Regions from separate parts of the Romboutsia hominis genome, predicted to be linked through region 1. Evidence: a T-box and tRNA genes for the amino acid it is inferred to sense, from the RefSeq annotation. Region 1 holds a T-box; the other holds one or more tRNA genes.
What was found. The T-box of region 1 lies ahead of FRIFI_RS00755 (valine--tRNA ligase). A T-box ahead of a tRNA ligase gene usually reads a tRNA of that ligase, here a tRNA-Val.
Positions count from the first base shown of each region.

Region 2: it encodes a tRNA-Val, which carries the amino acid that the T-box ahead of FRIFI_RS00755 (valine--tRNA ligase) is inferred to sense. The anticodon was not compared.

Region 1 covers NZ_LN650648.1:169,698-181,319, forward strand. The annotation lists gene FRIFI_RS00745 ([Fe-Fe] hydrogenase large subunit C-terminal domain-containing protein) at 1-495, shown strand, start outside; gene FRIFI_RS00750 (polysaccharide deacetylase family protein) at 522-1,325, shown strand; T-box leader at 1,412-1,718, shown strand; gene FRIFI_RS00755 (valine--tRNA ligase) at 1,870-4,542, shown strand; gene FRIFI_RS00760 (PH domain-containing protein) at 4,681-5,304, shown strand; gene FRIFI_RS00765 (GNAT family N-acetyltransferase) at 5,471-6,256, shown strand; gene FRIFI_RS00770 (bifunctional folylpolyglutamate synthase/dihydrofolate synthase) at 6,371-7,681, shown strand; gene FRIFI_RS00775 (TIGR03905 family TSCPD domain-containing protein) at 7,869-8,114, opposite strand; gene FRIFI_RS00780 (YncE family protein) at 8,263-9,126, shown strand; gene FRIFI_RS00785 (DUF4364 family protein) at 9,129-9,665, opposite strand; gene FRIFI_RS00790 (alpha/beta-type small acid-soluble spore protein) at 9,837-10,040, opposite strand; gene FRIFI_RS00795 (hypothetical protein) at 10,159-10,326, opposite strand; gene FRIFI_RS00800 (polysaccharide deacetylase family protein) at 10,452-11,219, shown strand; gene FRIFI_RS00805 (single-stranded DNA-binding protein) at 11,299-11,622, shown strand, end outside.
Region 2 covers NZ_LN650648.1:2,947,285-2,958,906, reverse strand. The annotation lists gene FRIFI_RS14585 (pyruvate carboxylase) at 1-922, opposite strand, end outside; rRNA gene rrf (5S ribosomal RNA) at 1,331-1,447, opposite strand; rRNA gene FRIFI_RS14575 (23S ribosomal RNA) at 1,506-4,408, opposite strand; rRNA gene FRIFI_RS14570 (16S ribosomal RNA) at 4,668-6,170, opposite strand; gene FRIFI_RS14565 (hypothetical protein) at 6,708-7,121, opposite strand; gene FRIFI_RS14560 (DUF2508 family protein) at 7,143-7,394, opposite strand; tRNA gene FRIFI_RS14555 (tRNA-Val) at 7,554-7,629, opposite strand; tRNA gene FRIFI_RS14550 (tRNA-Arg) at 7,635-7,711, opposite strand; tRNA gene FRIFI_RS14545 (tRNA-Cys) at 7,717-7,790, opposite strand; tRNA gene FRIFI_RS14540 (tRNA-Lys) at 7,801-7,876, opposite strand; tRNA gene FRIFI_RS14535 (tRNA-His) at 7,885-7,961, opposite strand; tRNA gene FRIFI_RS14530 (tRNA-Pro) at 7,973-8,049, opposite strand; tRNA gene FRIFI_RS14525 (tRNA-Ile) at 8,070-8,146, opposite strand; tRNA gene FRIFI_RS14520 (tRNA-Met) at 8,159-8,235, opposite strand; tRNA gene FRIFI_RS14515 (tRNA-Phe) at 8,245-8,320, opposite strand; tRNA gene FRIFI_RS14510 (tRNA-Ser) at 8,324-8,412, opposite strand; tRNA gene FRIFI_RS14505 (tRNA-Lys) at 8,417-8,492, opposite strand; tRNA gene FRIFI_RS14500 (tRNA-Gln) at 8,503-8,578, opposite strand; tRNA gene FRIFI_RS14495 (tRNA-Arg) at 8,586-8,662, opposite strand; tRNA gene FRIFI_RS14490 (tRNA-Gly) at 8,675-8,749, opposite strand; tRNA gene FRIFI_RS14485 (tRNA-Leu) at 8,770-8,853, opposite strand; tRNA gene FRIFI_RS14480 (tRNA-Tyr) at 8,864-8,948, opposite strand; tRNA gene FRIFI_RS14475 (tRNA-Thr) at 8,956-9,030, opposite strand; tRNA gene FRIFI_RS14470 (tRNA-Asn) at 9,035-9,110, opposite strand; tRNA gene FRIFI_RS14465 (tRNA-Asp) at 9,139-9,215, opposite strand; tRNA gene FRIFI_RS14460 (tRNA-Val) at 9,221-9,296, opposite strand; tRNA gene FRIFI_RS14455 (tRNA-Gly) at 9,306-9,379, opposite strand; tRNA gene FRIFI_RS14450 (tRNA-Glu) at 9,389-9,463, opposite strand; tRNA gene FRIFI_RS14445 (tRNA-Met) at 9,473-9,548, opposite strand; tRNA gene FRIFI_RS14440 (tRNA-Leu) at 9,559-9,647, opposite strand; tRNA gene FRIFI_RS14435 (tRNA-Cys) at 9,664-9,737, opposite strand; tRNA gene FRIFI_RS14430 (tRNA-His) at 9,746-9,822, opposite strand; tRNA gene FRIFI_RS14425 (tRNA-Pro) at 9,834-9,910, opposite strand; tRNA gene FRIFI_RS14420 (tRNA-Ile) at 9,931-10,007, opposite strand; tRNA gene FRIFI_RS14415 (tRNA-Met) at 10,020-10,096, opposite strand; tRNA gene FRIFI_RS14410 (tRNA-Phe) at 10,106-10,181, opposite strand; tRNA gene FRIFI_RS14405 (tRNA-Ser) at 10,185-10,273, opposite strand; tRNA gene FRIFI_RS14400 (tRNA-Lys) at 10,278-10,353, opposite strand; tRNA gene FRIFI_RS14395 (tRNA-Gln) at 10,364-10,439, opposite strand; tRNA gene FRIFI_RS14390 (tRNA-Arg) at 10,447-10,523, opposite strand; tRNA gene FRIFI_RS14385 (tRNA-Leu) at 10,544-10,627, opposite strand; tRNA gene FRIFI_RS14380 (tRNA-Tyr) at 10,638-10,722, opposite strand; tRNA gene FRIFI_RS14375 (tRNA-Thr) at 10,730-10,804, opposite strand; tRNA gene FRIFI_RS14370 (tRNA-Asn) at 10,809-10,884, opposite strand; tRNA gene FRIFI_RS14365 (tRNA-Asp) at 10,913-10,989, opposite strand; tRNA gene FRIFI_RS14360 (tRNA-Val) at 10,995-11,070, opposite strand; tRNA gene FRIFI_RS14355 (tRNA-Gly) at 11,080-11,153, opposite strand; tRNA gene FRIFI_RS14350 (tRNA-Glu) at 11,163-11,237, opposite strand; tRNA gene FRIFI_RS14345 (tRNA-Met) at 11,247-11,322, opposite strand; tRNA gene FRIFI_RS14340 (tRNA-Leu) at 11,333-11,421, opposite strand; rRNA gene rrf (5S ribosomal RNA) at 11,427-11,543, opposite strand.

The DNA.
Region 1 (11,622 bases):
GTATTAACATTTAAAGAATTAGAGGAGATATTTAAGGCTTTGGATATAGAAGCGGATAAAGAAGTAGAAGAAAATAGAATAGAATCATCAGCTCTTGGAAGAATATATGCTCATGCAGGAGGGGTAAGTAAATCTATTGAAGAGTGTGTAAAAAAAATAAATCCGAAAGCTAATTTTAAAGCTATTACTTTTCAGGGAGCTAAAGACTGCAAAGCAGGGCTTGAAAAAGTTATAAATAAAGACATCGATGTAACTTTTGTTGAAGGTATGGGATGTATAGGTGGATGTGTAGGAGGGCCAAAGCGTATTTTAGAAACAGAAAAAGGTAAATCATTTGTACAAGAATATTCTAAAGAAACAAATATAAAAACTCCATTTGAAAATATAAATGTAATTCAATTTTTAGCAAAAATGGATATGAAAAAAATAGAAACACTAAGAAGTGAAGACAGGGAGAAATTGTTAGGATTATTTAACAGAGATATAAGATTATAAAGTAATAAACAAAGGGGATTAGGGGGATGAATATAAAAAAAAATTACAAAATTTTAGCTATAATTTTAGTAGCATTTATTGTATTAAGCATAGTTATTTTTAATATACCAAAGGAAGATGAGGATAGAAAATATACTTTATTAGAAAATTATATAGTAACGAGTACTTTAACTCAAACTATAAACGAAGCTACAACACAAAAAGAAAAAGGTCCTGTTTTATTACCACAGAAGATAGCATATATAACTATAGATGATGGTCCATCTAAATACACTAACTCGATATTAGACATATTAGAAAAAAATCAAGTTAAAGCAACTTTTTTTATGATAAATGATAATATGAAGAAACACCCAGATGAATTAAATAGAATGCAAAAAGAGGGGCATGGTATGGGATTTCATAGTGTAACTCATGATATACATAAGCTCTATGAAACACCACAAGCAACACTAAATGAATTTAAAACCTGCCAAGAAACTCTTTATAATATAACAGGAGATGTATCAAAATTAATAAGGCTGCCTTATGGAAGCAAGCCTTATATGCCTAAAGAATCTTATGATATATTAGTAGAAAATAATTATAAAATATGGGATTGGAATCTAGACACACTAGACTGGAAATCCACAACAGACAATATTTTAAGTAGTTTATTATATTATGGTAGAGATAAATCTAATTTAATAGTACTAATGCATGAAAAAGAACAAACTGTAGAAGCTTTAGATAACATTATAAGAGTATTAAAAGAAAGAGGTTATAAGATAGAACCAATAAGTGAAGATACACAAGATCGAAACTATTGGAAAGGAAATGTTCAAAGCTAATTAAAAAATCAAAGTAGTACATATATTATTATAAATAATTGACAATAATAATATTAATTGGATATAATTAAAGAATAAATAATAAGATAAAAACTATGATAAAGAGGAGTATGTAAATACTACTAAAAGAGATGAAGACTCATAGGCTGAAAGGTCTTCTTAGTATAGGTTTGCAGAAGGTAGCTTTGGAGTTTCTAGGCTGAACTAGCAGTAGGTTTAGACGGTGGGAATCGTTAAAATCCATAAAGAGCCCAAATTATTAAGTATCTGTATTATAGATTAGTGAAGTTATGATTAAGAGATGTAGCTAAGTAAATACGGAATATAACTCTTGAGAGATGAATGAGTTCAATTTGGGAATTAAGGTGGTAACGCGAGCTTTTCGTCCTTATAAGGATGAATGGCTCTTTTTTAATTTATACTATAAAATATATAAGTTTAAGACTTTTAATCAAAATAAAGTTATTAAGTTACTTGTATTATTAATAATTTTAGTAAGACAAATTTTTAATAAAAATAAAATTTTAAATAAAATGAGGAGGAAATGAAATTGGAAAACACTAATTTACCAAAAACGTATAATCCAAAAGATTTTGAATCAAGATTATATTCAAAGTGGATTGAAGATGGATTATTTAAATCTAAGCCAAATCCAAACAAGAAGCCTTTCACTATAATGCTTCCACCACCAAATATAACAGGACAATTACACATGGGGCATGCTCTTGACCATACTTTACAAGATATACTTATAAGATGGAAGAGAATGGACGGTTATGAAGCTTTATGGCAACCAGGAACTGACCATGCTTCTATAGCAACTGAAGTTAAAGTTGTTGAAAGAATAAGAGAACAAGAAGGAAAGTCTAAGTACGATTTAGGAAGAGAAGAATTCTTAAAGAGAGCTATGGATTGGAGAAATGAATTTGGTAGAAAAATAGTAGACCAAATGAAACAATTAGGAGACTCTTGTGATTGGGATAGAGAAAGATTCACAATGGATGAAGGATGTAACGAAGCTGTTATTGAGTTCTTCATTAAGTTATATGAAAAAGGTCAAATATACAGAGGAAACAGAATAATAAACTGGTGTCCAGATTGTAAAACAACTTTATCAGATGCAGAAGTTGAACATGAAGAACATGATGGAAAGTTCTATCATATAAAATACCCAATAGTTGGTAGTGACGAATTCTTAGAAATAGCTACTACTAGACCAGAAACAATGCTTGGAGATAGTGGTATAGCTGTAAATCCAGAAGATGAGAGATACACTCACTTAGTTGGAAAGAAAGCAATACTTCCACTAGTAAACAGAGAAATAATAATAGTTGCTGATGATTATGTTGATTTAGAGTTCGGTACTGGTGCAGTTAAGATGACTCCAGCTCATGACCCTAATGATTTTGAAGTTGGTCAAAGACACAACCTTGAAAAGATAAATGTAATGAACGAAGATGGAACAATGAATAAATTAGCTGGTAAGTATGAAGGCATGGACAGATATGAGTGTAGAAAGCAACTTATAGCTGACTTAGATGAAGCTGGATACTTAATAGCTATAAAAGATCATAACCACAATGTAGGTTCTTGCTATAGATGTCATACAGTAGTTGAGCCAAGATTATCAGACCAATGGTTTGTTAAGATGGATGAATTAGCAAAACCTGCTATAGATATATTAAAGAAACAAGAATTAAAGTTTGTACCAGATAAGTTTGACAAAACTTACTTACAATGGTTAGAAAATATAAGAGATTGGTGTATATCAAGACAATTATGGTGGGGTCACCAAATCCCAGCTTACTACTGTCAAGAGTGTGGAGAAGTAGTTGTTGCTAAAGAAATGCCTACTACTTGTCCTAAGTGTGGACATCATGAATTTAAGCAAGATGAAGACGTATTAGATACATGGTTCTCTTCAGCACTTTGGCCTTTCTCAACATTAGGTTGGCCACACAATACAGAAGAATTAAACTACTACTATCCAACAAGTGTACTTGTAACTGGATACGATATAATATTCTTCTGGGTTGTAAGAATGGCATTTGCAGGAATGTTCTGTATGGGAGAAACTCCATTTGAACATGTATTAATCCACGGACTTGTTAGAGACTCTGAAGGTAGAAAGATGAGTAAGTCTTTAGGAAACGGAATAGACCCATTAGAAGTAATAGACCAATACGGAGCTGATGCTTTAAGATTCATGTTAGCTACTGGAAACTCTCCAGGAAATGATATGAGATTCTATATGGAAAGAGTAGAAGCATCTAGAAATTTCGCAAATAAATTATGGAATGCATCAAGATTTGTATTCATGAACATAGATGAAGAGATAATGAATGGTGTAACTAGAGAATCAGTTGAAAGCTCTATGACTTTAGCTGATAAGTGGATAATATCAAGAGCTAACAATGTGGTTAAAGAAGTTAACGACAACATGGACAAGTTTGACCTTGGTATAGCTGCTCAAAAAATATACGACTTTGCGTGGTCTGAGTACTGTGACTGGTATATAGAAATAGTTAAGCCAAGATTATACTCTGACGATAAAGCTGCTAAACAAACAGCATTATATACATTAACATATGTATTAGAGAAGATATTAAAACTTCTTCATCCATATATGCCATTTATAACAGAAGAAATATACACTCATCTTCCAACAGTAGAAGGAAGTATAGTAGTGGCTCAGTGGCCTCATTACACTGAAGAAGACAACATGGCTAAAGAAGAAGAAATGATGAACTTAACAATGGATGGAATAAGAAACATAAGAAATGTAAGAGCTGAAATGAATGTTCCACCATCAAAGAAAGCTAAAGTTATAATAGTTCCAACAGCTGAAAAGAAAGAAGCTATGGAAGCTGGTAGAGATTACTTTGTAACATTAGCATCTGCATCAGTTGTTGAAATAGTAGACAATGAAGCTGGTATACCAGAAGATGCAGTAAGTGTTGTTATAGATGGAGTTAAAATATTTATACCACTTGATGAATTAGTAGACTTCACTAAAGAATTAGATAGATTAAATAAAGAAAAAGCTAAATTAGAAGGCGAAATAAAGAGAGTTAACGGAAAGCTTTCTAACCAAGGATTCTTAGCTAAAGCTCCAGAAAGCTTAGTTAATGAAGAAAAGGCTAAAAAAGAAAAATTCGAAGAAATGATGAAATCAGTTCTTGAAAGAATAGAAAATATAGAAGCTAAAATAAAATAGTTTATATAAAAAGAGCTACCTCTAAATAGAGATAGCTCTTTTATTATGTTATGAAAAATCTTTGAGATAAGTGGATAATTATAGTTTATAATATAAGTAAGAGAATTGAAATACTTATTTATATTAGGAGGTAGAAAAATGGCAAAAAATATATTAGGAAGAATGGCAGCCGATACATTAGGACTATCAGATATAGGAAAGATTATATCTCCTCAAGATTTTGATAAAGTTGATGGAGACGACTACATAATGCATGAAGATGGAGAAAAAATATACTTTGTTATAAAGTCAAAATCAGATGAATACGTATTTACTAATAGAGGCCTTTTACATGTAGATGGAGCAAATGCAGTTAGTAGGAAAAGGGTTGTAAAAAGACATGAATTTTACTATGAAAGAGTAGATGAAGTTACATTAGAAACTGCAGGTACAGTAGATTTAGATATAGAAATAAAGTTTAATTTCGGTAATGAAAGGTTTAGCATAGATGTAGATAAAAAACAACTAGAACAGTTAAAAGATTTATATAAAGCTCTAGTTGAAATAAGTATGATACAAGGCAGAAATTATACATCTGTAGAAGATGGTATAAATGGACTTAAGATGGCTAATGATGCAATATCAAGAAATCATCTAGAAGGAAATCCGGTAAATATAGTAGAAGACTTAGCTAAGTTTAACTTCAACTGGATGGAAAACTTAAGAAATACATATAACAATAAAGATTTTGGAGAAGTATTTGAAAAATATATAAATAACTAATAACTCATAGAATTTTATAAAAGTTATTGATGATTTATAGAGCATAGGTATACTACCTATGCTTTTATATTTATTAGATAAAGTACAATGTAAAATATTTTAAAGGATATTATTTCCGAAAAAAGGAATATATATAATCTATATATTTAAGATTGGAGAGAATGCTATGATATTGAAACTAGAAGATAAACATAGAAATATAGTCTTAGATTATGTAGTAAAGGAGCCTAGTAAAAATTTATTTATAATAGGAGATATTGAACAGCATGGGTTTAATAAAGATTTCCAAGAAGTATGGGGAAAGTTTGATGAAGATAACAATTTAAGAGGTATTTTATTAAGATACACAAATAATTTTATACCATATATTGAAAAACTAGATGAAGATGTATATGAATTTAAGGATATTATAAGAAAATATAAAGGCAAAAAAATAATATCAGGAAAAGATACTATAATAGAAAAATTTAAAGATGTATTGGAAGATTACGAAGAAAAAATTACATATTTTTGTGAATTAAAAGATGATAAAAAACTTTTAAAATGGGATGATACTATAAAACTAGGCATCGAAGAGGATGCACAAAGGATATATGATTTATTAAGTACAATAGAGGAATTTTCTGTAGAATATAGTGTTGATACAATAAGAAGTAGAATAAAAGATAATAGCACAGTATCTTATTATATAGAAAATGACAACAAAGAAATAATAACTATATCACAAATAACGGCAGAGAATAGTAAATCTGCTATGGTTGTAGGGGTAGCAACTAAAAAAGAATATAGAGAACAAGGATATATGGGTAAATGTTTATCTAAACTATGTAGTGATTTACTTAAACGCAATAAGACATTATGTCTATTTTATGATAATCCAAAAGCGGGAAGAGTATATCGTAGGATAGGATTTAAAGAGATTGGAATATGGACTATGTTAGTAGAAAAATAATTTATTATTATGATGTAATTAAATATCATATTATAAACTAAATTAGTAAAAAATATACTATAATAAAAAGTAGATAAATAATAACAAAAGAGAAATGACTAAGGGGGATAATAAATGAACTACCAAGAATCATTACATTACATAGAAGAAACTCACAAGTTTGGTGTAAGGTTAGGACTAGATAATATATCTAAACTATTAGAACTATTAGGAAATCCACAAGATAAGATAAATATAATACATGTGGCAGGAACTAATGGAAAGGGTTCAACTTGTTCTTTTATAACAAGTATATTAAAGGAAGCTGGATACAAAGTTGGATTATATACATCACCATTTTTAGAGACTTTCACAGAGAGAATAAGAGTAAATGGAGAAAATATACCAGAAGATGATGTAGCTAGAATAGTTACCTTAATAAAAGAAAAAATAGAATATATGGTGGCAAATGGATATTCATATCCTACAGAATTTGAAATAGTAACTGCCATGGCATTTTATTATTATTGTGAACAAAATGTAGATTTTGTAGCGCTAGAAGTTGGATTGGGTGGAAGATATGATGCTACTAATGTTATAAGCAAATCAGAAGTAAGTGTAATAACATCTATAAGCTTAGATCATGTAGGTATATTAGGAGATACAGTTGCTAAAATAGCCTATGAAAAAGGTGGAATAATAAAAGAAAATGGAGTAGCTATAGTATACGATCAAAGTGATGAAGCAAAAGATGTTATAAAAAATATATGTAAAGAGAAAAATGCTAAATATATAGAAGTTACATTTGATAGTATGAAAATTAAAAAATCAGATATAAATTCTCAAGTATATAGCTGTAAGGTTATGAATAAAACATATGAAGACTTAGAAATAAAGTTAATAGGAGAACATCAAGTTAATAATTCCATGTTAGCTTTAAGTGTGGTAGAGTACTTAAAAGAAGCTAAAAATTTAGATATAAATGAAGAAGATATTAGAATAGGTCTATTAAATACAAAGTGGCCAGGTAGAATAGAAAAGTTAATGGAAGATCCTATATTTATAATTGATGGAGCACACAATGAAGATGGAGCAAGTTCTTTGGCTAAATCTATAAGTGAAAATTTTGGAGACAAAAAAGGAACTCTTTTAATAGGAATGTTAGAGGATAAAGATATAGATAGTGTGTTAAAAATAATTATGCCTTATTTTGATAAGGTAATAACAACAACTCCAGATAATCCAAGAGCTATAAGCTGTGAAGCTTTAAAAGAAAAAATATCTAAATATGTGGACGATGTAATTTCAATAGAAAACATAGAAGAAGCTGTCAATTATACACTAAGAAACTCTAAAAAAGAAGATATAATAATAAGTGCAGGATCTTTATATATGATAGGAGCAGTTAGAACAATAGTAAATAATACATTAGAGTTAGCAGAGTAGTATAAAACAAAGTGCTTTAAAATAGTAACAATGGCTATTTTAAGGCACTTTTTAAATTTAAAAACAATTATAAAATAGTTTATCAATATATTATTTAAATGAACTAAAAATTTATAAAATATATTTTATATAAATAAAAAAGAGTATCAAATAAGGTAAAATACCTAAAGATACTCATAAATAAATATTATAGAGATTGGCGTATAGCCTTAGATAATTGGTCTGGGCAAGAAGTAGTTTTTCCACCACAAGGTATATTAGCTAACTTATCAGCTACTTCAAATGCATTTTGCCCAATTACTAATTGCTTAAGTCCTATTAAATTACCTGGACATCCACCTACAAACTCAACATTAGTTATAACATTGTTATCATCTACTTCAAAATTCATTTCTCTACAACAAACGCCACTTGGCTTAAATGTTACTTTCATAATAAAACCCCTAACTTAATATATTATTTTCAATCCTATCATATCAAATATATATTTAATATTGCAATACTAAAAGATAGTAATAATATATAGATACAAAAGAATATACTATTATAGTATATGTATGAATAATAAAGGGGGCTAAAGTTTGAAGCTATACATTTCAAATTATCTATCGAATAGCATAAGTATATTAGATTATAAAGATTTTAAAACTGAAGAAATACTATTAGATGATGGGACTTATCCGCATCATTTTTGCATAAATAAAAAGCAGAAATTAATGTATTTACCCAGTTCAATTAATGGAATAATGTATATACTAGACCTGGAACTAAAGAAAATAATAGATAGTATGTCTATAGGTGGTAACTTAAGTCAGATAGGTATATCTAAAGGAGAGCTTTATATATCTAATGAAGATTCTAATAGTATTTACATAATAAATGAACATACGCTAGAGCCAGTAGGTATAATTAGTGTAGGAGAAACACCGCATGGATTTGATTTTAATGAAAAAGAAAATAAATTATATGTACCTTGTAAAAATTCTATATACTGTATAGATACCTTAAGCAAATGTATAGATAGGGAGATTAAGATAGACTTCAAAGCATGGCATATAAAGGTAGATACTAAAAAAAATGAAGTATATGTATCTACATTAGATGGAAGTGTAATAGTACTAGATGGATTTAATATGAAGATAAAGCATACAATAAATCAGTTTTTGATACCAGTAGAAATATGCTTTAACTATAGTAAAAGTGAGGTATATATAGCTGATTTAGGACATAAAAAAGTAGTAATATTAGATTATAATAACTTAGAAATTAAAGGTGAAATTAAGATAAATGGGAATCCACAAGGTTTAGCTATTTCTAGAAATGAAGAATTATTATTTGTATCTGATACTCAAAATAACTCTATAAAAGTATATAATGCAATAAATCACATGTTTATAAATGAAATTAAAACAGGAAAAGAGCCTACAACAATAATATGTTTATAGGCTTAGTGGTTATCACGTATAAGTAAATCTATAACTTCTGCATACATATATGATGCATTTTTCTTCCAATTGTTACAAATAAGCTTGGCCTGTTTCTCTGATGAAACATTTAAGTTTAAATCTATTAAGTTAGATTGATTTTCAATAACTCTCAAGTTAACAATAAATTCATGATCACTTTGTTTTACAAAGCTTGATTTTACTTGTGTATCAGATAACAGATTCTCTTTATTATTTATTATATACTCGTCTATTTTTTTAGCTGTATCTTCAGGTATTCTAGATAAGAAGTACTCTAATATTTCTAACCCTTTTTGAGTAAGAGAGTAATATTCTTTACCAGAATCCTCATAAGTAACTAAAAATTTAGATTCCATAAGTTGACTTAAAAACTGTTGAAGAGAAAAATAATTCATAGTCTCAGTTTCTAAGATAACTTGAGTAATTTGAGAATTAGTTAAATCCATATTAATTTTATTTAAAATATATAAAATTAAAAGCTTGTGAGAAGCTAATTCTTCAGATGAGTTTTCAAACATTGTACCATCCTCCGTAAACTATTTCTATATAATATATTAAACCAAAATATACAAAAATAAAAGTAGAATTTGAATATATTCAATAAATAAAATATCTTTTTTTATTCGTAAAAATATAAGAGACTACCATTTAGGTAGCCTCTTATCACTTAGATGTCAGAATTTACTATACTATTTACCTGCCATTTGGTTTTCAGCCATTTCAACTAATTTTTTAGTCATATAGCCACCAACATAACCGTTTTGTCTAGCTGTTAAGTTACCTTTGTCTATTGTGTCATAGTTAGCTAATCCTATTTCATTAGCTATCTCTAACTTCATTTGATTTAATGCAGCCTTAGCTTCTGGAACAGCTTTTCTGTTGTTGTTTGCCATAGTAAATTTCCTCCTTAGATGTTGTGTACAATACATATTGTATTGTTGATACTAATTTACCCTGGAATCAAATTTTATATACGTTTTTTTAAAAATTATTTGTGCTTTGTATCAATTTTTATTGTTTGAACTTTGTATCAATTTTTATTTTTTTATCTTTACGTACACCTTCTTCAATTCCATGTGCTTCTCTTAGATAGTGTCTACCTTCAAGTTTAAATGTCTTTCTAGCTGTTTCAACTTGATGACCTTTAATATTACCAAAAGAACTTTTTATAATTGACATAATAGCACCACCTTATATTAGTATTAACTTTAATTTGCCCAAATAATAAATTTAGTTTAATAGTAATTTTTTGAAAAAAATAAAAATAAGTTTTAAATATAGGACAACAAAAAGGAGGTGTAAATATGAAGTATAAGTCTAAAAAAATAAAATATTTTAGATCTAGTACTTTCTTTTTAGGAGTAACAATAGTTTTTATAATAGCTTTAATAGGTGGAATTAGATATGTATGTTATGAAAAAGAAGTAGCTAGTATGCCAATACATAGTGTTGATACAAATGATAAAGAAATAGCTTTAACCTTTGATGTAGCATGGGGAAAAAATAATATAGATGAAATTTTACAAGTTTTAGAAAAACATAATGTAAAATCTACGTTTTTTTTGCTGGGCAGTTGGATAGAAGATAATAAGGAATTAGTTGAAAAAATACATAATGCAGGTCATGAAATAGGAAATCATTCTAATACACATGCAAGTTTTAAAAATTTATCAAAAGAATCAAAAGTTCAAGAAATTAAGTTAGTATCAGAAAAAATATATGATATAACAGGAGAAAAAACAAGTTTATTTAGACCTCCATTTGGTGATACAGATAAAGAAACTTTAGAGGTGAGCAATTCATTAGATCATCAAACCATTAAATGGAGCCTAGATTCTATGGATTGGAAGGGATTTGGTGCAAATCATGTTATTGATAGAGTAATGAAAAATTCTGAACCAGGATCTATAGTATTATTTCATTCAAATGTAAGTAATGTGGAAAATTACATAGACACTATAATACTTAATTTAAAGAAAGATGGATATAAAATAGTTCCTGTATCAGAAATAACATACAAAGAAAATTTCAAAGTGGATAGTAATGGAGTTCAAAAGCTACAGAATAAGTAGTAATAAAAGTAAGAATTTATAAATATATTTATTATATAAAAGATAAAATATACAATTAACAAATTGTGGGGGGATAAAGATGGTAACAGTTAAAGAAGAAACGAATGTAGTGAATTTAAGAGGGGAACTGAGTGAAAACTTAGAATTCAGTCATGAAATATTTGGAGAGAAGTTTTATAACACTACTATTAAAATAAATAGACTTAGTGATTCTTATGATATACTTCCTATTACAGTTTCAGAAAGACTTTTAGAAGATATAAAAATAGAGGAAGGGAATTTATGTAGTATATTGGGGCAGTTAAGGTCTTATAATAAAAATATTGATAATAGAAATAGACTAGTTTTAACTGTTTTTGTTAGAGAAATAAAGACGATAGAAGAGGAAAATAAAGATCCAAAC
Region 2 (11,622 bases), 260 kb from region 1:
TTACCATTTCAGTTACCGTATGTTCTACTTGAACCCTTGGGTTCATTTCTATAAAATAGTATTCTCCACTATCATCTACTAAAAATTCTAAAGTACCTGCATTTATATATCCTACATGCTTAGCTATTTTAACTGCGTCATTGCATATATTTTCTCTCAATTTATCGCCTAGAGAAAATGCTGGTGAATATTCTATTATCTTTTGATGTCTTCTTTGTACTGAACAATCTCTTTCATACAAATGTACTATATTTCCATACTTATCCCCTAATATCTGTACCTCTATATGTTTAGGATTAGCTATATACTTTTCTATGAATATCATGTCTTCACCAAAAGCTTTTTTTGATTCACTACATGCTGTTTCATATTCTATACTTAAATCTGATTCGTTATAAACAACCCTCATACCTCTACCGCCACCGCCGTTAGAAGCTTTAAGCATTATTGGATATCCTATTTCTTTAGCTATTTCTTTGGCTCTTTTAACATCTTTGATTGGTTCATCTATTCCTGGTATAGTAGCTACATCCACCTCTTTTGCTATTCGTTTTGAATTTATTTTATCTCCCATCATATTCATTATATCTGCTGATGGACCTATGAATGTTATTCCATTTTTCTCACACTTCTTTACGAACTCTGGATTTTCAGATAAGAAACCATATCCTGGATGAATTGCATCTACATTTTTCTTCTTAGCTAATTCTATAATACTATCTATATCTAGGTATGCGTCTATTGGACCTTTATCTTCTCCTATTAAATAAGATTCATCTGCTTTTGTTCTAAACAAACTATATTTATCTTCTTTACTATATATCCCCACGCTCTTTATTCCCAATTCAGAGCAGGCTCTAAATATCCTTATAGCTATTTCTCCCCTGTTAGCAACTAAGATTTTATTAAATTTTTTAAACATAATCCTAATCCCCTCCCTTTTTCTTTTAATATTAAAGATTATAAACTATGTTATTTAATGTTTAAATACGTTTACTTGAAGTCCTTAATAAATAATATAAATACATTTAAATAAATAACTTTTATCTTATATAACAAAAAATACCTAACTTTAGTTAAGGCGGTTTAGATTATATTATTAAGTATTTAAATTTTTTTATTTTTAATATAGAAATTTATTGGAATTGATGCATATTTTGAACTAATCGTTTGTTTAGATATCATTTAATATAGCAAATTTATCGCATTTGCATTAAATAAATGATTTTGGAAATATTGTATAGCTTAGTATTGATTTTTATAAAGACTTATTTTTTATTATATGCTTTAAAATATAAATATTACTATTTTTTCACATAAAAAAAAGATTACGTGGCTACGTCTTACTCTCCCAGGGGGTCGCCCCCCAAGTACCATCAGCGCTAAAGAGCTTAACTTCTGTGTTCGGTATGGGAACAGGTGTATCCTCTTTGCTATAATAACCACATAATCTTTATCTTTTAGAGTTAATACTCTGAAAACTGTATATCATTTAGTTAATGATTTTGGTCAAGTCCTCGACCTATTAGTATCGATAAGCTAAATACATTACTGCACTTACACCTTCGACCTATCAACCAGGTAGTCTTCCTGGGGTCTTACCCTTACGGTGGGAAATCTTATCTTGAAGTTGGCTTCGCGCTTAGATGCTTTCAGCGCTTATCCATTCCGTACATAGCTACCCAGCCATGCCCTTGGCAGAACAACTGGTACACCAGAGGTACGTCCATCCCGGTCCTCTCGTACTAAGGACAGGTCTCCTCAAATTTCCTACGCCTGCGACGGATAGGGACCGAACTGTCTCACGACGTTCTGAACCCAGCTCGCGTACCACTTTAATGGGCGAACAGCCCAACCCTTGGGACCTACTACAGCCCCAGGATGTGATGAGCCGACATCGAGGTGCCAAACCTCCCCGTCGATGTGGACTCTTGGGGGAGATAAGCCTGTTATCCCCAGGGTAGCTTTTATCCGTTGAGCGATGGCCCTTCCATGCGGAACCACCGGATCACTAAGTCCGACTTTCGTCCTTGCTCGACCTGTATGTCTTGCAATCAAGCTTCCTTTTGCCTTTACACTCTTCGCACGATTTCCGACCGTGCTGAGGAAACCTTTGAGCGCCTCCGTTACTTTTTGGGAGGCGACCGCCCCAGTCAAACTGCCCACCTGACGGTGTCCCAAGACCTGATTCAAGGCCTCTGGTTAGGATCCCAGTACTACAAGGGTGGTATCCCAAGGATGACTCCACACAGACTGGCGTCCATGCTTCATAGTCTCCCACCTATCCTGTACATGTAGTACCAAGACCCAACGTCAAGCTACAGTAAAGCTCCATGGGGTCTTTCCGTCCTGTCGCAGGTACCCGGCATCTTCACCGGGATTACAATTTCACCGAGTCTATTGTTGAGACAGTGCCCAAATCGTTACGCCTTTCGTGCGGGTCGGAACTTACCCGACAAGGAATTTCGCTACCTTAGGACCGTTATAGTTACGGCCGCCGTTTACTGGGGCTTAAGTTCACTGCTTCGGATTACTCCTAACAGATCCCCTTAACCTTCCAGCACCGGGCAGGCGTCAGCTCCTATACATCGTCTTGCGACTTAGCAGAAACCTGTGTTTTTGGTAAACAGTCGCTTGGGCCTATTCTCTGCGGCCATCCAAAGGATGGCACCCCTTATCCCTAAGTTACGGGGTCATTTTGCCGAGTTCCTTAACAATAGTTCTCTCGCTGGCCTTAGGATACTCTCCTCACCCACCTGTGTCGGTTTACGGTACGGGCACCTTTAACCTCGGTAGAGACTTTTCTCGACAGTGTGAAATCAGCTACTTCGCTCTAAAGAGCTCCCCATCGTACCCTAGCATTATCAAGACGGATTTGCCTATCTTGACTGCCTCAGTACTTAGCCACACATAACCAACAGTGTGGTTAGCTTATCCTACTGTGTCATCCCATTCCTCAAACGGTTATTGGTGGTACAGGAATATCAACCTGTTGTCCATCACCTACGCCTTTCGGCCTCGGCTTAGGTCCCGACTAACCCAGGGCGGACGAACCTTCCCCTGGAAACCTTGGGTTTACGGCCCGTGGGATTCTCACCCACGTCTCGCTACTCATGCCAACATTCTCACTCGTATACTGTCCACATGTCCTTACGGTCATGCTTCAGCCTGCATACGAAGCTCCCCTACCCATCATAAATGATGCCGTAGCTTCGGTAGTACGTTTTAGCCCCGGAAATTTTCGGCGCAGGATCACTCGACCAGTGAGCTATTACGCACTCTTTAAATGAGTGGCTGCTTCTAAGCCAACATCCTGGTTGTCTGTGCAATCCCACATCCTTTACCACTTAACGTACATTTAGGGACCTTAGCTGACGATCTGGGCTGTTGCCCTCTTGACTATGAATCTTATCACCCACAGTCTGACTCCTGAGCAAAAGAAGACGGCATTCGGAGTTTGATAGTCTTCGGTAAGTGCAATACCCCCTAGGACATTCAGTGCTCTACCTCCGTTTCTCTAAGCTCAAGGCTAGCCCTAAAGCTATTTCGGGGAGAACCAGCTATCTCCGGGCTCGATTGGAATTTCACCGCTATCCACAAGTCATCCCCGAGCTTTTCAACGCTCGTGGGTTCGGTCCTCCACGAAATTTTACTTTCGCTTCAACCTGCTCATGGATAGGTCGCCCGGTTTCGGGTCTACGTCAAGTAACTTAAATCGCCCATTTAAGACTCGCTTTCGCTACGGCTCCACACCTTAAGTGCTTAACCTTGCTACTTAACGTAACTCGTTGGCCCGTTCTACAAAAAGTACGCGGTCACACAAGAAATGTGCTCCCACAGCTTGTAAGTACAGGGTTTCAGGTTCTATTTCACTCCCCTCCCGGGGTTCTTTTCACCTTTCCCTCACGGTACTATGCGCTATCGGTCACTAGGTAGTATTTAGGCTTGGAGGATGGTCCCTCCTGCTTCCCACAGGGTTTCACGTGTCCCGTGGTACTCTGGATCATATCTGAAGTCTTCTCGTTTTGACTACGTGGCTGTTACACTTTATAGCGGAGCTTTCCAACTCTCTTCGTCTACAATAGCCTCTTCGTTGATGATATGTCCGCAACCCCAACAAAGAAAACTTTGTTGGTTTGGCCTGTTCCGCGTTCGCTCGCCGCTACTTACGGAATCGATTTTTCTTTCTCTTCCTCCAGGTACTTAGATGTTTCAGTTCCCCGGGTTCCCCTCGCTAAGCTATGTATTCACTTAACGATACTTAGACATTACTCTAAGTGAGTTTCCTCATTCGGAAATCTTCGGATCAAAGTTTACGTGCAACTCCCCGAAGCTTATCGCAGCTTATCACGTCCTTCATCGGCTCCTAGTGCCAAGGCATCCGCCCTGCACCCTTAATAACTTGACCAGTTATTAAAAAGTTATCGCGAATGAACAAACTTCGTATTCACTCAGTTTATTCCATTGCTTAAAGTTATTTTAAAGACTTTTCTTGTCTATTTATAAAAAATGATGTCATATCACTAAATGTTATACAGTTTTCAAAGTACTAAAGTACGTCGCCAACAAACAAATTTCGTATTCACTCAATTTATTCTGTTGCTTAAAGTACTAATTTTGAGGTTCTAATGAACTCTCAAAATTAAACAGTAGGTAATTCTCCTTAGAAAGGAGGTGATCCAGCCGCACCTTCCGATACGGCTACCTTGTTACGACTTCACCCCAGTTATTGATTTCACCTTCGACGGACGCTTCCAAAAGGTTAGCTATCCGGCTTCGGGCGCCCCCAACTTCCGTGGTGTGACGGGCGGTGTGTACAAGACCCGGGAACGCATTCACCGCAGCATTCTGATCTGCGATTACTAGTAACTCCAGCTTCATGTAGGCGAGTTTCAGCCTACAATCCGAACTGAGAATGGCTTTAAGGGATTAGCTCCACCTCACGGTTTGGCTGCCCTCTGTACCACCCATTGTAGCACGTGTGTAGCCCTAAGCATAAGGGGCATGATGATTTGACGTCATCCCCACCTTCCTCCAGGTTATCCCTGGCAGTCCCTCTAGAGTGCCCAACTTAATGCTGGCAACTAAAGGCAAGGGTTGCGCTCGTTGCGGGACTTAACCCAACATCTCACGACACGAGCTGACGACAACCATGCACCACCTGTCACTTCTGTCCCCGAAAGGAAAGATGCGATTAGGCATCGGTCAAAAGGATGTCAAGCTTAGGTAAGGTTCTTCGCGTTGCTTCGAATTAAACCACATGCTCCGCTACTTGTGCGGGTCCCCGTCAATTCCTTTGAGTTTCACTCTTGCGAGCGTACTTCCCAGGCGGAGTACTTAATGCGTTAGCTGCGCCACCGAAGGGGGTAACCTCCGACAGCTAGTACTCATCGTTTACGGCGTGGACTACCAGGGTATCTAATCCTGTTTGCTCCCCACGCTTTCGTGCCTCAGCGTCAGTTACAGTCCAGAGAGCCGCCTTCGCAACTGGTATTCCTCCTAATATCTACGCATTTCACCGCTACACTAGGAATTCTACTCTCCTCTCCTGCACTCAAGTCTTACAGTTTCAAGAGCTTACTACGGTTGAGCCGTAGCCTTTCACTCCTGACTTGAAAGACCGCCTACGCACCCTTTACGCCCAGTAATTCCGGATAACGCTAGCCCCCTACGTATTACCGCGGCTGCTGGCACGTAGTTAGCCGGGGCTTCCTCCTCAAGTACCGTCATTATCTTCCTTGAGGACAGAGCTTTACGACCCGAAGGCCTTCATCGCTCACGCGGCGTTGCTGCATCAGGCTTTCGCCCATTGTGCAATATTCCCCACTGCTGCCTCCCGTAGGAGTTTGGACCGTGTCTCAGTTCCAATGTGGCCGATCACCCTCTCAGGTCGGCTACTGATCGTCGCCTTGGTAAGCCGTTACCTTACCAACTAGCTAATCAGACGCGGGTCCATCCTGTACCGCCAGAGCTTTGATAAGAAAGCCATGCGACTTTCTCATATTATCTCGTATTAGCATACCTTTCGGTATGTTATCCGTGTGTACAGGGCAGGTTACCCACGCGTTACTCACCCGTCCGCCGCTCTTTACCGAAGTAAATCGCTCGACTTGCATGTGTTAGGCACGCCGCCAGCGTTCATCCTGAGCCAGGATCAAACTCTCAAATAAAAGTTGTTACCTGCTCAGACTATCATTATCTGAATATCTGGCTTGGTTTGTTTTCGATTCTTTTAAGAATCAGTTATATAAATTAACCTACTGTTTAATTTTCAAAGTTCATTTTCATTTTGCCCTTTTCTTAAGGACAAGTAATACTATATCATCTTATTTTTAAATCGTCAATACTTTTTTAAAAAAAATTATTTTTTATTTATAATGTGCTTTTCAACAATTATATTATGTGTAAGATAGAGTATATTTATTCATTATTTTATTATTAACTTAAAAAAAATTAGCTATGCAATTTTATTTAAATTAATACAACTATATGCTTATAAATTTGATAAACTATATATATTTAAATATTATTATTAAGATGAATGAAAATTATATCCAAAGGCATATAATCATCTGCTTATAATTAACCTATTCACAAAAATCTTTTATCTTCTATATTATACTTAATATAAGTTTATTAAGTATAATTAAATTACTTATTATAAAAAAGAAAGGATATTAAGTAATATTAATACCCTTCCTCTTTTATTAATCAACTTGTGATAATAATCTTCTCGCAACATCAGATACTTTTAATTCACCTAGTTCTGCATGTCCTATCGCTATAACTACTTTTATGGCATCATCTGTATTATCCCATTTATAAGCCCTAGCATTCATAACAGCATCTTCTGGCATTATTTCTTCTAGTTCCATAGCTAATTCATCTGCTAATGTTATATATTCATCAAATAAATCTTCACTATCTATTTCTTCTAAATCATAGTCTTCTTTTATTATTTCATTTAAATTGTCTATATCTATACTTATTTGGTAAGCTAATGTATCTTCTCTTTTTGTTCCTTTAGTTAAATCTTTTTCTACTATAAAGTCACTATTTTCTTGTATAGTCTCTTTTAATTCTTCGCTATCTACTATTTCATCCCCAAAAACTACGTACATGATTTAATCATCTCCTTAGAATTATTTTGCTATTGATTCTACTAAAGACTCTTGTAATGTCTTCTTTATTCCTCTTTCCTTAGCAATCTTTATTAAATATCTATATCTTGATTTTTTTGCCTCTAATTCATATATAGCAACATCCACTAACTCTGGATCCGTAACTAGTTGAAAAAAATGTTCTGCTGTTTCAACATCCAACTGAGCTCTTTTTATCTCCTTTATTAGTTTTTGCTTTTCTTTATTTTTATTAATGTTTTTTATTTTAGACATAGTCATCCTCCCTAAATTATATTTTATTAAGAATTTTGACATATTCTAAAATCTATATACCATTATATGTAAATTTAATTCCTTTATCAAGATAATATATATTCTTAGTTTTATTTTTTGCATATAAAAACCTCTAGTGATTTTCACTAGAGGTTACACTGGTGGGATTAACAGGGCTCGAACCTGTGACCCCCTGCTTGTAAGGCAGGTGCTCTCCCAGCTGAGCTATAATCCCGGATATGGTGCGCCCAAAGGGACTCGAACCCCTAACCTTCTGATTCGTAGTCAGACACTCTATCCAGTTGAGCTATAGGCGCAATTTTGGAGGCGACACCCAGATTCGAACTGGGGATCAAGGAGTTGCAGTCCACTGCCTTACCACTTGGCTATGTCGCCGTAATATAAATGGTGACCCATCCGCGACTCGAACGCGGGACACCCTGATTAAAAGTCAGGTGCTCTACCGACTGAGCTAATGGGTCATTTTAAATGGGGTGGATAATGAGATTCGAACTCACGGCCTCCAGAGCCACAATCTGGCGCTCTAACCAACTGAGCTATACCCACCATATCTATATTGGTCGAGGTGAAGGGACTCGAACCCCCGGCCCCATGGTCCCAAACCATGTGCGCTACCAAACTGCGCTACACCTCGGTATTACTGAGTAATTAATGTGGTGGGCCATCAGGGACTCGAACCCCAGACCTACCGGTTATGAGCCGGGCGCTCTAACCAACTGAGCTAATGGCCCACATTAATTAAGTGGTAGCGGTAACAGGAGTCGAACCTGTGACCTTTCGGGTATGAACCGAACGCTCTAGCCAACTAAGCTATACCGCCACGAATTAATGGTGCCCAGAGGCGGAATCGAACCACCGACACGGGGATTTTCAGTCCCCTGCTCTACCGACTGAGCTATCTGGGCATTTGGCGGAGAGGGTGGGATTCGAACCCACGGTGCCGTTAAGCATCACTGGTTTTCAAGACCAGCTCCTTAAACCACTCGGACACCTCTCCGTATTGGTGACCCATCCGCGACTCGAACGCGGGACACCCTGATTAAAAGTCAGGTGCTCTACCGACTGAGCTAATGGGTCATATTTAATTTGGCAGGGGATGCAGGACTCGAACCTACGCATGTAGCAGTCAAAGTGCTATGCCTTACCGACTTGGCGAATCCCCTATGAATGTGGTGAGCGCACAGGGATTCGAACCCCGGACACACGCCTTAGAAGGGCGTTGCTCTATCCAGCTGAGCTATGCACCCACATTATTTATTTGGAGCGGGAAACGAGATTCGAACTCGCGACTTCAACCTTGGCAAGGTTGCGCTCTACCACTGAACTATTCCCGCATAGTTTAGTTTATTAAAAGTGGTGCGGATGAAGGGAGTCGAACCCCCACGCCGTAGGCGCCAGATCCTAAGTCTGGTGCGTCTGCCAATTCCGCCACATCCGCATACTTTTTATGGTGGAGGATGGTGGATTCGAACCACCGAAAGCAATGCTAACAGATTTACAGTCTGCCCCCTTTGGCCGCTCGGGAAATCCTCCGTATTTATGGAGCTGGTGATAGGAATCGAACCTACAACCTGCTGATTACAAGTCAGCTGCTCTACCGTTGAGCCACACCAGCGTATTGGCGGGAATAACAGGACTCGAACCTGTGACCCAATGATTAACAGTCATTTGCTCTACCAACTGAGCCATATTCCCACATAAAAAGTATTTATTAAATTTAACTTGGCGACCTGGAAGGGACTCGAACCCTCGACCTCCAGCGTGACAGGCTGGCATTCTAACCAGCTGAACTACCAGGCCGCGAATGGTGGGACTAACAGGGCTCGAACCTGTGACCCCCTGCTTGTAAGGCAGGTGCTCTCCCAGCTGAGCTATAGTCCCATAAGTTTTTGGAGCGGGTGAAGGGGATCGAACCCTCACAGCCGGCTTGGAAGGCCGGAACTCTACCATTGAGCTACACCCGCATATTAAGTTGGTGACCCATAGGGGAATCGAACCCCTGTTACCGCCGTGAAAGGGCGGTGTCTTGACCGCTTGACCAATGGGCCATATTTATTTGGTTGCGGAGGCAGGACTCGAACCTGCGACCTTCGGGTTATGAGCCCGACGAGCTGCCAACTGCTCCACCCCGCGATATTAAAGTTGGTGCCGAAGACCGGAATCGAACCGGTACGAGAGGTAAGTCCCGCAGGATTTTAAGTCCTGTGCGTCTGCCAGTTCCGCCACTTCGGCATTCAATTTTTTTGAGTGGAGGCGACACCCAGATTCGAACTGGGGATCAAGGAGTTGCAGTCCACTGCCTTACCACTTGGCTATGTCGCCTTATTAAATGGGGTGGATAATGAGATTCGAACTCACGGCCTCCAGAGCCACAATCTGGCGCTCTAACCAGCTGAGCTATACCCACCATATCTATATTGGTCGAGGTGAAGGGACTCGAACCCCCGGCCCCATGGTCCCAAACCATGTGCGCTACCAAACTGCGCTACACCTCGGTATTACTGAGTAATTAATGTGGTGGGCCATCAGGGACTCGAACCCCAGACCTACCGGTTATGAGCCGGGCGCTCTAACCAACTGAGCTAATGGCCCACATTAATTAAGTGGTAGCGGTAACAGGAGTCGAACCTGTGACCTTTCGGGTATGAACCGAACGCTCTAGCCAACTAAGCTATACCGCCACGAATTAATGGTGCCCAGAGGCGGAATCGAACCACCGACACGGGGATTTTCAGTCCCCTGCTCTACCGACTGAGCTATCTGGGCATTTGGCGGAGAGGGTGGGATTCGAACCCACGGTGCCGTTAAGCATCACTGGTTTTCAAGACCAGCTCCTTAAACCACTCGGACACCTCTCCGTATTGGTGACCCATCCGCGACTCGAACGCGGGACACCCTGATTAAAAGTCAGGTGCTCTACCGACTGAGCTAATGGGTCATATTTAATTTGGCAGGGGATGCAGGACTCGAACCTACGCATGTAGCAGTCAAAGTGCTATGCCTTACCGACTTGGCGAATCCCCTATGAATGTGGTGAGCGCACAGGGATTCGAACCCCGGACACACGCCTTAGAAGGGCGTTGCTCTATCCAGCTGAGCTATGCACCCACATTATAGTTTATTAAAAGTGGTGCGGATGAAGGGAGTCGAACCCCCACGCCGTAGGCGCCAGATCCTAAGTCTGGTGCGTCTGCCAATTCCGCCACATCCGCATACTTTTTATGGTGGAGGATGGTGGATTCGAACCACCGAAAGCAATGCTAACAGATTTACAGTCTGCCCCCTTTGGCCGCTCGGGAAATCCTCCGTATTTATGGAGCTGGTGATAGGAATCGAACCTACAACCTGCTGATTACAAGTCAGCTGCTCTACCGTTGAGCCACACCAGCGTATTGGCGGGAATAACAGGACTCGAACCTGTGACCCAATGATTAACAGTCATTTGCTCTACCAACTGAGCCATATTCCCACATAAAAAGTATTTATTAAATTTAACTTGGCGACCTGGAAGGGACTCGAACCCTCGACCTCCAGCGTGACAGGCTGGCATTCTAACCAGCTGAACTACCAGGCCGCGAATGGTGGGACTAACAGGGCTCGAACCTGTGACCCCCTGCTTGTAAGGCAGGTGCTCTCCCAGCTGAGCTATAGTCCCATAAGTTTTTGGAGCGGGTGAAGGGGATCGAACCCTCACAGCCGGCTTGGAAGGCCGGAACTCTACCATTGAGCTACACCCGCATATTAAGTTGGTGACCCATAGGGGAATCGAACCCCTGTTACCGCCGTGAAAGGGCGGTGTCTTGACCGCTTGACCAATGGGCCATATTTATTTGGTTGCGGAGGCAGGACTCGAACCTGCGACCTTCGGGTTATGAGCCCGACGAGCTGCCAACTGCTCCACCCCGCGATATTAAAGTTGGTGCCGAAGACCGGAATCGAACCGGTACGAGAGGTAAGTCCCGCAGGATTTTAAGTCCTGTGCGTCTGCCAGTTCCGCCACTTCGGCATACCACGTGGCTACGTCTTACTCTCCCAGGAGGTCGCCCTCCAAGTACCATCAGCGCTAAAGAGCTTAACTTCTGTGTTCGGTATGGGAACAGGTGTATCCTCTTTGCTATAATAACCACATAATATGTTGTTGTCCTCTCTAGGACAAGTATTATAATATCATTTTTATGATATTTTGTCAACATTTTTTTCAAAGTTT